2 regions of the Arthrobacter sp. NQ4 genome follow, and region 1 is predicted to be linked to the other one. Evidence: riboswitches for the same ligand, from Rfam matches in the RefSeq annotation. Region 1 holds a riboswitch; the other holds the start of a gene.
The links. Region 1 has a riboswitch for S-adenosylmethionine ahead of PUN51_RS12960 (aminotransferase class V-fold PLP-dependent enzyme). Riboswitches for the same ligand answer to the same signal wherever they lie in the genome.
Positions count from the first base shown of each region.

Region 2: linked by a shared signal. The riboswitch ahead of metX (homoserine O-acetyltransferase MetX) and the one ahead of PUN51_RS12960 (aminotransferase class V-fold PLP-dependent enzyme) in region 1 are both predicted to bind S-adenosylmethionine.

Region 1 is NZ_JARETC010000007.1:10,771-16,429, forward strand. It holds gene PUN51_RS12945 (hypothetical protein) at 1-47, opposite strand, end outside; gene PUN51_RS12950 (metal-dependent transcriptional regulator) at 96-806, opposite strand; gene PUN51_RS12955 (class I SAM-dependent methyltransferase) at 880-1,638, opposite strand; gene PUN51_RS12960 (aminotransferase class V-fold PLP-dependent enzyme) at 1,724-3,142, opposite strand; SAM riboswitch class IV at 3,179-3,292, opposite strand; gene hisN (histidinol-phosphatase) at 3,446-4,258, opposite strand; gene rsgA (ribosome small subunit-dependent GTPase A) at 4,303-5,418, opposite strand; gene aroA (3-phosphoshikimate 1-carboxyvinyltransferase) at 5,402-5,659, opposite strand, start outside.
Region 2 is NZ_JARETC010000003.1:171,112-176,770, forward strand. It holds gene PUN51_RS07290 (MFS transporter) at 1-1,049, opposite strand, end outside; gene metX (homoserine O-acetyltransferase MetX) at 1,229-2,344, opposite strand; SAM riboswitch class IV at 2,357-2,472, opposite strand; gene PUN51_RS07300 (bifunctional o-acetylhomoserine/o-acetylserine sulfhydrylase) at 2,576-3,898, opposite strand; SAM riboswitch class IV at 3,943-4,057, opposite strand; gene PUN51_RS07305 (VOC family protein) at 4,219-4,857, shown strand; gene PUN51_RS07310 (HNH endonuclease signature motif containing protein) at 5,064-5,659, shown strand, end outside.

The sequences.
Region 1 (5,659 bases):
TCAAGGGGAACATCAAGGGTTATTGCTGCGTCGCGTCTGCTGATCATCACCTTCCACCATACGGGAGCCGGCCAAATCGGCAGAGGACAGCCCGCTTAACCGCCGAGGACGCAGCCCGGGTGCGGGGTGTCGCTGGAGACCCACAACGCTGAGGCGATTTCGTCAGCAAGGTCGTAGTCGCGGGTGCCGCCCGAACCGGCGATCCGGACCATCAGCGCGCCGCCAAACGGCCGCCGTCCCATCACCTCGACTTCGGCGTCGAGGTCGATGTCCTGGGCGGCGAGGTACCGCAGGAGCTCGGGGTTGTCATCGCTGATCCTGGTGATCTTGCCGCTGTGTCCCTGGTCCAGCGCGGCGAGCAGGTGGGCGCGCGGCATCAGGACCTGGCCGTCCGCGGTGGGGATGGGGTCGCCGTGCGGGTCCCGCTTAGGGTCCCCGAGCTTGGCGGCAACGCGCTCGATGAACGTATCCGACACTGCATGCTCCAGCTGTTCAGCTTCATCGTGGACCTCGTCCCAGCTGTAGCCGAGCCGCTGGACGAGGTAGGTCTCGATGAGCCGGTGGCGCCGGACCATGGACAGGGCCAGGCGCAGGCCGGCCTCGGTCAGCGTGACGGCGCTGTAGGGCTTGTGGTCCACCAGGCCCTGGTCCTTCAGCTTCCGGACCATTTCCGAGACCGAGGAATTTGCCACTCCCAGCCGCTGTGCCAGCTGGGAGGACGTGATGGGCTTGTCCTGCCATTCGGTGAATGAGTAGATGACCTTGACGTAGTCCTCGATCGAGGAGGAGGGCGCGCTGGTCTTCACATGCCCAAGCCTACCGGTTTGGCCGGTGCGGCAGAGTGCGCCGCTTCGGCCACCCCGCCGCAGACCGCGTGCGTCATGCCTTGGTGGCGCGCCAGGCCAGGGTGAGGTAGGGAAGGTCAAGTTCCTGGCCGGGGGCATGGGCCAGGTGCTCGTGCAGGTACCAGTCCAGGTTGGCCAGAACTTTTGCCCGCGTCGCCTCACCGGCCCGAAGGTAGTAGCTGCGCGACTTGGTGAGCTCCATCAAGTGCCCGGTGGTCACCCTGTCCTGCCAGTGGGTGACGTGACCTTCGAGCCGGTGGAATTCTGGCCCGACGACGGGCTTGTGGCCGGGCCGGTACACATCGCCGGCGTGCATGATCCGGGAGAGCCGGTGCACCCAGGGGACGGAGGTGTCCAGCTGGTTCCAAACCAGGCCAAGTGTTCCGTGCGGGCGCAGGACGCGCGCCAGCTCGGTGCTTGCCGCCAGGGGGTCGCACCAGTGCCACGCCTGGGCAACGGTCACGACGTCGAAGGCAGCGTCGGGAAGGCCTGTCGCCTCGGCAGTCCCCGGCGCAGCCGTGGCGGCGGGGCAGTGGGCCTTCAGCTGGGCGAGCATGTCCGCAGAGGGGTCGACGGCGGTGACGTCCAGCCCCATGGCCAGCAGCAATGCGGTGAACTTTCCCGTACCGGCGCCGACGTCCAGGGCGTCATGGGCTCCGGCCGGTACCAGCCACCGTGCAGATTCCGCAGGATAGCCGGGACGGACCCGCTGGTAGTGGCGGCCGCCGTCCTGGAAGCTCTGCCCGAGCTCCGTGCGCCGGCCGTGATCAAGCCTGGGGCCACCCCGAACCACGCGTGGCCTCCTTCTGGTGCTGCTTGCGGATGTCCTTCGAATTTACCGCATGCCCGGCATCAGCAGGCAGCCGCCGCCCCGCCGCCTAGTCGTCCAGGCAGGGGGCTGCTCCGGCCGTCCCGGGGGTATTGGGCGCCCAGTGCGGGTAGGTGCGGAAATCATTGGCGGGCACCCAGCGGCCCGCATCCACCACGTAATCCCATCCCAGTCCGTTGCTGCGCAGCGTCCGGATGCCGGCGAGGAGGCGTTCGGCGTCTTCCAGCCGCGAACCCACGCCGAAACTTGCCCGGAGGGAGCCGGACGGCAGGCCCAGGCGCTTCAGCAGGGGATGGGCGCAGAAGCGGCCGTCGCGCAGGCCCACCCCGTGCTCTGCGGAAAGGTAGGCGGCCACCAGCCCTGCGTCGTAGCCCTCGACCGAGAAGTTGACCACGCCGATGGTGTCCGTTTCCGGGTTGGTGTCCTTGAAGATCTGGTGGACGGTGACGCCGTCGATGTCCTGCAGGCCCTCCACCAGGAAGGAACGGATGGCGGATTCGTGGGCGTGCCACCGGTCCTGGTCGAGTTCGGCGATGACCTGGGTGGCGCGGGCCAGGGTGGCGGCGCCGAGGACGTTCGGCGAGCCCCCCTCGTGGCGGGCCGGGCCCGTGGCCCAGCTGACGCCGTCGAGCCGTGCTTCCTTGACCGCCCCGCCGCCGGCGAGGTGCGGGACACCGGTGTCCAGCCAGTCGGGACGTCCCACCAGGACACCCGCGCCGAACGGCGCGTACAGCTTATGGCCGGAAAAGGCGAGGTAGTCGACGTCGTCCGCGCTGATGTCCACCCTGCGGTGCGGCGCGAGCTGGGCCGCGTCCACCACGATCCGGGCGCCGTGCTGGTGGGCCAGCGCGGCCAGGGCCCGGATGGGAAGAATCTCGCCGGTGACGTTGGAGGCGCCGGTGACGGCCAGCAGGCTGACGCCGCCCTGCTCCAGCTCGGTCCGGACGGCGTCCAGGGTGCCGGTGATGGTGTCGGCGGCAACGATGCTGCGGTGCGGAACGCCCTGCCACGGCAGGAGGTTGGCATGGTGTTCGATGTCCAGGTAGAGGACCTCGCCGTCATGCCGGCCGTCGGTAGCAGGCAGGCAGCCGGCCAGGAGGTTCAGCGAATCGGTGGTGTTGCGGGTGAAGATGACCGAATCATCCGGCCGGCCGCCCACGAAGTCCCGGACGATGCTGCGGGCGTTCTCGTAAACGGACGTGCTGATCTGGGACGCGTAGCCGGCCCCGCGGTGGACGCTCGCGTAGTACGGCAGGATCTCGTTCAGGTAGGCGGAGACCACGGAGAGCGCCGGAGCGGATGCGCCGTAGTCAAGGTTCGCGTACCGGATGTGGCCGCCGGAAATCAGTGGTGCCTGGATTTCCGCGCCGGTGACGGCAGCAAGGGGACGGCCGGCAACGGCGTGGCGATCTCCGGGAGCGCCGGATTCGGCAATGGCGGGCTGGGGGGAGACGGTGGCAGTTGTCACAGAGACCTCACTTGAATACAGGACTCCGGCATAGGGAATCCGCGCTTGCCGCATCCACTCCGGACCGGCCTGGTCGTCACCCGGGGCACCCCGCCGCGAATGGAGGGTTGCCGGCCAGCAAACCGGGGTTTTGCGCTGGCACTCGTGACCTGCATAAAAGCGTAGGACATGGGGCGGCCAGGATTGAAGCCGCGGCAATTGTTAAGGGCTTTGTTACGCAATATCGAATAAACGACGCCGGACACCCCCGTCTGGAGGTGTCCGGCGTCGCAATATTCGCCTAAGGGGGCCAAACCGTGGCAGTTACAGCAGGTCGTCCAGGTACGGGTTGAGGCGGTGCAGCACCTCTGAGTGCAGGATCGAGTTGGTGGCCAGCGCGTTCCCGCCGAACGGTCCGTCCTCGCCTTCGAGGGAAGTGAACCGGCCGCCCGCCTCAACCACGATCGGCACCAGCGCAGCCATGTCGTAGAGGTTGAGCTCCGGTTCGCAGGCAATGTCCACCGAGCCCTCTGCCACCATGCAGTACGACCAGAAATCGCCGTAGGCCCGGGTCCGCCAGACGTCTTCGGTCAGCCCGAGGAACTCGTCGAGGTTGCCGCGTTCCTTCCAGCCGCTCAGGCTGGAGTAGGAGAGGGAGGCGTCGGAGAGGCTGGACACGTCGGAGACGCGCAGCCGGGTGGCAGCTGCCAGGGACCGGCCCATGTACGCGCCCATGCCCTTTGCCGCCCACCAGCGCTTGCCGAGGGCCGGGGCGCTGACCACGCCCACCACAGGCTCGCCTTCATCCACCAGGGCGATCAGCGTGGCCCAGACCGGGACGCCCCGGACAAAGTTCTTGGTCCCGTCAATGGGATCGATGATCCAGCGCCGTGAACCGTGCCCGGTGCTGCCGAACTCCTCACCCAGGACGGCATCGCGGGGCCGGGAGCGCGAGAGCTGGCCGCGGATGGCTTCCTCCGCTGCCTTGTCGGCGTCGGTGACGGGCGTCAGGTCCGGCTTGGTCTCAACGTGGAGGTCCAGGGCCTTGAAGCGGCTCATGGTCTGGTCATCCACGGAGTCGGCCAGGACATGGGCCAGGCGCAGGTCATCGTTGTAGCTCGAAGCGGGTTGGATCATGGTTACAAACTACCGTCTGTGGACGCTTCTGCCGGGAGAACGCGTCAGTTGACGCTGCCGAGCTCTTTGGTTTCCTGTGCGTCCATGCGCGGGTCCGTGCCGAGCAGCCGCCGGAGCGATGCCAGGCGTGCCGGGCCGGTGGGACCTGCGTGTCCGCCTGCCACCCAGTCGTCGAGGCCGCAGTTCACCGCGTTTGCAGTGTGCTTGCACCCGCGTTCACAGTTTTCGATGCCGGGGGACAGGTCGGGGAAGGAGCGCAGGATCCGGTCCGGGTCCACGTGTGCCAGTCCGAAGGAACGGATACCGGGGGTGTCAATGATCCAGCTGCCGGCCGGCGCGTCCGCCAGGCGCAGGGCCAAGGCCGACGACGACGTGTGGCGGCCGCGCCCCGTGACCGCGTTCACTCCGCCGGTGGCCCGCTCGGCGCCGGTCAGCGCATTCACCATGGTGGACTTGCCCACGCCGGAGTGCCCCAGCATCACGGTGACCTTGCCGTCGAGATGGGCGCGGAGGTCGGCCACCGCCGCGCTGTCCAGCCGGGCGGAGAGGCCGTCGTCCGACCGTGCATCGATCCCGGAGGCCTGTGCATCGGCGGTCCGGCTGATGATCACCGGGAAGTCCAGGTGGGTGTAGTTGGACAGCAGCTCCGCGGGGTCTTTCACGTCGGCCTTGGTGACCAGCAGGATCGGCTCGATCCCGGCGTCATAGGCAGCCACCAGGGCGCGGTCGATGAACCCGGTGCGTGGTTCCGGGTTGGCGGCCGCCACCACAATCACCAGTTGGTCGGCGTTGGCCACCACGGCGCGCTCGACGGGGTCGGTGTCGTCGGCGCTGCGGCGCAGGAGGGTGTGGCGGTCCTGGATTTTCACCAGGCGGGCAAGTGTGTCCGGTGCCCCGGACACGTCCCCCACGAGTGAGACGAAGTCGCCGGCAACCACGGGCGAGCGGCGCAGTTCGCGGGCCCGCGCCGCGATGACAACGCGTTCGTTGCCCGAGTCTTCGCCCACCACTGCCGTGTACCGGCCGCGGTCCACCGTGATGATCCGTCCGGTGACGGCATCGTCATGGCTGGGCCGGTCCTTGGTGCGGGGCCGGGAGCCTTTCTTGCTGGGGCGGATCCGGACGTCTGATTCGTCCCAGGAGTCAGTGCTCCGCGCCACTGCCGCGCCCTTCCGGCCCCGGGGTCCCGGCAGCATCCTGGGCCAGCATGTTTGTCCACAGTTGCGGAAAGTCGGGCATGGTCTTGGCTGTGGTGGCGATGTCCTCCACCTGGACGCCGTCCACCGCGAGGCCCAGGATTGCCCCGGCCGTGGCCATGCGGTGGTCGGCGTAGCTGTGGACTACGCCGGCGTGCAGCCGGGCGGGCCGGATGACCAGGCCGTCGCTGGTTTCCTCGGCGTC
Region 2 (5,659 bases), on a different contig from region 1:
GCCGCCAGGATGATGACATCGTTCTTGGTGTCCATCATGGGGAAGGCGAAGAAGCCCCAGGTGGCACCCATGATGGCGCCGGCCATGTAGACGGGCTTGCGGCCGAAGCGGTCCGACAGCTTGCCCACCATGGGCACGACGGCGAAGTGGACGGTGTGCGCAAGGAGCAGCAGCAGCAGGATCCGCGTGGTGTCAGCCTGCACCACCGTCTTCAGGTAGGTGATGGAGAACGTGACCACCAGGTAGTAGAGGATGTTTTCCGCGAAGCGCAGGCCCATGGCGGTGAAGACGCCGCGCGGGTAGCGCCGGAACACCTCGGCCACGCCGTAGCCCTTGTGGCCCGCGTCCACCTCTTTGCGGGCCTCCAGGAAGATGGGGGCGTCGTTGACCTTGGTGCGGATGTAGTAACCGATGATGACGATCACTGCGGAGAGCCAGAACGCCACGCGCCAGCCCCAGCCCAGGAACGCGTCCTGGGTCAGCGTGGAGGAGAGGACGAACAGCACGGCCGTGGCCAGCAGGTTGCCCAGCGGCACTGCCGATTGCGGCCAGCTGGCCCAGAAGCCGCGTGACTTGCTGGGGCTGTGCTCTGCCACGAGGAGCACGGCGCCGCCCCATTCCCCGCCCACGGCGAAGCCCTGGGCGAACCGCAGGAATACCAGCAGCGCGGGCGCCCAGTAGCCGATCTGTCCGAAGGTGGGCAGGCAGCCCATGAGGAAGGTGGAGACCCCCACCAGGATGATGCTCAGTTGCAGCAGCTGCTTGCGGCCGAACTTATCGCCGAAGTGGCCAAAGACGATTCCGCCGATGGGGCGTGCGACGAAACCGACGGCATAGGTGAGGAAGGCGGCGATGATGCCGTCCAGTTCCGTGCCGGCGTTGGGGAAGAAGGCCTTCCCGAACACCAGGGTGGCGGCCGATGCGTAGAGGAAGAACTCGTACCATTCCACGACCGTGCCGGCCATGGAGGCCGTCACCACTTTCTTAAGGCCTGAGGCCTTGACGTCGGTTTCCTCTGTGCGCCTTGCGGCGGAGCTTTCCGTACTCATGCGAACTCCTTCGGCGTCGTCGTCGACACCACGGGGACCAGTCAATGGCAGACGGGTGTGATGCACACCACGAAAGCCGGATTCGATGAGTATGGTCTGCCTGCGGCGCAACCTCAACGCCGATTAGTGCAGAACGCATCTGCAGGAATGCACATTAAGGGCTGTGCGCCAGGCGGCGCCTAGACCAGGAAGCTGCTCCGCAGCCGGCCGCCCAACTGCCCGATCTCGGTGAGGAACCCGTCGTGCCCGATCGGTGCCTGGATGACATGGACGTCCACGTCCCCGGGCAGCGCCTGGGCCAGTTCGTGGGACTGCGACGGAAAATAGAGCCGGTCCGAGTCGACGGCGGCCACGAAGAACCGTGCCGTGGAGGCGGCGAGGGTTTCGGTCAAGGTTCCCCGTCCCCGGCACACATCGTGGCTCATCAGTGCCTCGGTCAGGGCGATATAGCTGTTGGCATCGAAGCGCTTCACCAGCTTGTTGCCCTGGTGGTCCAGGTAGCTTTCCACCTGGTAGCGGCCGCGGGAGGCAAGAACTTCCCCCTGCAGGGGCGACTCGGGCGCCTGGGGTGCCCGGCCGAAGCGGCCTTCCAGTTCGGCAGCCGACCGGTAGGTGATGTGGGCGATGCGCCGGGCCAGTGCCAGCCCATCTTCCGGGCACGGACCGCCGTAGTAGTCCCCGCCGTTGAAATTGGGGTCTTGCCGGATGGCCAGCGTCTGGGCCTGCGCGAAGGCAATCTGTTCGGCCGTGCTGGCGGCTCCCACGGAGATCACGGCGCAGCGCTGCACCCTTTCCGGGTACGTCACCGCCCATTCCAGGGCGCGGGCGCCCCCCATGGATCCGCCGAGGACGGCGAACCAGCTCTTGATGCCCAGCTGGTCCGCGAGCCTTGCCTCGGCAACCGTACTGTCGCGCAGCGTGACGAGGGGAAACCTGGAGCCCCAGGGATTTCCGTCCGGCGCGGGTGATGACGGGCCGGTGGATCCGTAGCAGCCGCCAACGATATTGATGGACACCACGAAGAAGCGGTCCGTGTCCACGGGAGCGCCGGGGCCGGCCAGCTGTTCCCACCAACCTTCTTCGTCGGTGTCGCCGCGGGTCACGTGGGTGCTGCCGGTCAGCGCATGCTCGATCAGGATGGCGTTGCTGGCGTCCGCATTGAGCGTCCCCCAGGTTTCGTAGGCCAGGGTGACGTCCGGGAGGTATCCCCCGGCTTCGAGTTCCAGACCCCCGATGGAGGCGTAACGCACGATTCCGTGTTCGGGGATGGTGGTTCGGGCGACGGTAACCGTCATGGCAAGACCTCTTCTACGCGCTTGCCTGCCGTCGTCTGACCGGCAGGCCAGGTCCTCACCCGGGGCACCCCACCGCGGATGGAGGGTTGCCGGCCAGCAAGCCGGGGCTGTCACTGGCACTCATGACCTGGTTCGAGTGTACGAAACACCCCCCACTCCAGGCCAAGAGTATGACTGGTTGTGACTTCCCGGTTTGCCGGCCGGCACATGCTGCGACGCTCGCGTTTGGGGCTACGCGTCGGCGCCCTTGGCTGCCCGGAAGCCTGCCTCCAGGTCGGCCAGGATGTCGTCGATGTGCTCCAGGCCAACGGAAAGCCGGACCAGGCCCGGGTGCACGCCGGCCACAACCTGCTGCTCCGGCGAGAGCTGGCTGTGCGTGGTGGACGCGGGGTGGATGACCAGGGAGCGGACGTCGCCGATATTGGCCACGTGGGAATGCAGCTCCAGGGCGTCGACGAAGCGCTTGCCCGCCTCTGCCCCGCCGGCCAGATTGAAGGCCACGACGGCGCCCGTCCCCTTGGGTCCGTACTTGCGGCCACGCTCGTACCAGGGGCTGGAGGGCAGCCCCGCGTAGGCGACGGATTCGACGTCGTCCCTTGCCTCCAGCCAACGCGCCACTTCCGTGGCGTTCGCAACGTGGCGCTCCACCCGCAGGCTCAACGTCTCCAGGCCCTGGGAAATCAGGAACGCGTTGAAGGGCGAGACGGCTGAGCCGAGGTCGCGCAGCAACTGCACACGGGCCTTGAGAATGTAGGAGAGGTTGGCGCCGAGTGCGCCGCCTTCACCGAGATCGCGGGCGTAGACCAGGCCGTTGTAGGTGGGGTCCGGGGTGTTGAAGCCGGGGAACCGTTCCGGATCCTTGCCGAAATCGAACTTGCCGGAATCGACGATGACTCCGGCAATGGCCGAGCCGTGGCCACCCAGGTACTTGGTGGCCGAGTGCAGGACAATGTCCGCTCCCCACTCCAGTGGGCGGATCAGGTACGGCGTGGACAAGGTGTTGTCCACAATGAGGGGCACGCCGGCCTGGTGGGCCACCTCGGAGATGCCTTCGATGTCCAGGACATCCTGGCGCGGGTTGGACACCACTTCACCGAAGAAGAGCTTGGTGTTGGGCTGCACGGCATCGCGCCACTGGTCCAGGTTGTCCGGATCGGCCACGAAGGTCACCGAGATGCCGAACTTCTTCAGCGTGTGCGCAAACAGGTTGTAGGTTCCGCCGTAAAGGCTGGGGCTGGCCACGATGTGGTCGCCTGCCTCGGCGATGTTCAGGACAGCGAAGGTTTCGGCGGCCTGCCCGGAGCTCAGCAGCAGCGCGGCCAGGCCTCCTTCGAGGCTGGCAATCCGTTGCTCGACGGCATCCTGGGTGGGATTGCCGATGCGGGTATAGATGGGCGCAAGTTCAGCCAGGGCAAAACGGTTGGCGGCGCTTTCAGCGCTGGGAAACACGAATGACGTGGTCTGGTAGATAGGCAGGGCGCGGGCCCCCGTGGCGCTGTCCGCCGCCTGGCCTGCGTGGATCTGGCGGGTTTCGAAGGACCATCCGTTGGACATCCAAATCTCCTTTGACATGGGCCCGGCATGCTCACCGGCAGTACGGGCCGCGCTTGCTCCCGGCTGTTGCCGGGGAGCCAGGTCTTCACCCGGGGCACCCCACCGCGGATGGAGGGTTGCCGGCCAGCGAGCCGGGGCTTGGCGCTGGCACTCATGACCTGGGCCCAGTCTAGGAACCGGACGGTTGCCGTGGACAGCATTGTGACGAACATGGTCTTCCGGCCACTGTCTCGGCCGAATAACGGGGGCGCCGGGCGCCACAAATACTAGTAAGGGTGCCCTTAGCTGAGAGCCTGATCACAAAGTGCCAAGATGTTCGCATGCGCATGGATCACGTCTCTTACGCCTGTGAACACGATGGCCTCGCGGCCACTACCGAACGTATTGCAACTGCCCTCGGCGTTGAGGCAGTGAAGGGTGGCGTACACCCCCGCTTCGGAACCCGGAATATGATCATCCCGCTCGCCGGCCACAAGTACCTCGAAGTCGTTGAGGTCCTGGACCACCCGGCATCGGACAAGGCACCGTTCGGACAGGCAGTACGTGCCCGCTCCGCTGCTGGTGGCGGCTGGATGGGCTGGTGCGTCGAAGTGGACGACCTCGCCCCCTTCGAGGAACGCCTGGGCCGCGCCGCCGTGAACGGCAACCGCAAGTTCCCGGACGGCCGCGAACTGGTCTGGAAGCAGATTGGCATCCTGGGCCTCATCGCCGATCCCCAGGTGCCGTACATGCTCAAGTGGGAGGGCGATCCCTCGCTCCACCCGTCCCACGCGTACGAGAGCAACCTCAAGATGAGCTGCCTGACCATCGCCGGTTCCGCCTCGCGCGTCACCGAGTGGCTGGGTGAGCCGGTGGAGAAGCCGCTCGAGGACGTTGCGGTGGAGTGGGTCGCCCCGCACGGAACCCCGGGCATCCTCTCGGTCACCTTTGAAACCGCCAACGGAGCCGTCACCATCTGACCCTCCCCCGTTCCTCCCCGGATCACTTCGGGGAGGTCCCCGGGTTGTGCCCGGGCAAACTTCGGCCGCCATTGGGTGGTGACAACGGCGTCACCACCCAATGGCGGCCGAATTAATTTAAGAAGCTGCCCCCTGCGCCGCTATGAAGGACGCCAGCATGAACCGTGCACACTTTGGATGTCAGTGCCTCGTTGGATGATGTGGGCATGGGAATCAGCGGTGGTGTTGAGGTGGTTTTGGAGGGTGTTCGTGCCTCTGTTGCTGCCATCGATGCGCTGGATTTCGAAGATACTTCCCTGGCTGCCGGCGCCGGCATTGGTTCCCGTGTTGACGTGCTTCAACGGCGGTATGAGATCCGGCTGGAACGGCTGGAGGTTGCGGCCCGGCTGGAGGCGCAGCTCGCCGCGATGAAGGCGCTGGATACTGCCGAAGCCGTTGCCTTCCAGCAGGCGATGACGCCGCCGGACGCCACTGTCCAGGACCGCACTTACGCGGACATGTCGGTGGTGGAGGAGATCGCCGGGGTGCTGACCATCAGCTCGGCGGCCGCGGGCGCTTTGGTGGAGCACTCACGCCGGATCTGCTCCCTGCCGCTGGTGTTCGATGCACTGTCCGCCGGGGACATGTCCTGGCAGCACGCCCGGATTGTCGCCGATGAGACTGAAGGCCTCACCACCGAGGGCGCCCTGGCGTTGGTGGCGCACTTCTTCGACCCGGCTGCACCCCAGCCCGCCCGCGGCGCGGCCCCCGGCGAGCTTGTTCCGTCCCGGTTCCGGGCGAAGGTGCGTGGTTGGCGGGAACG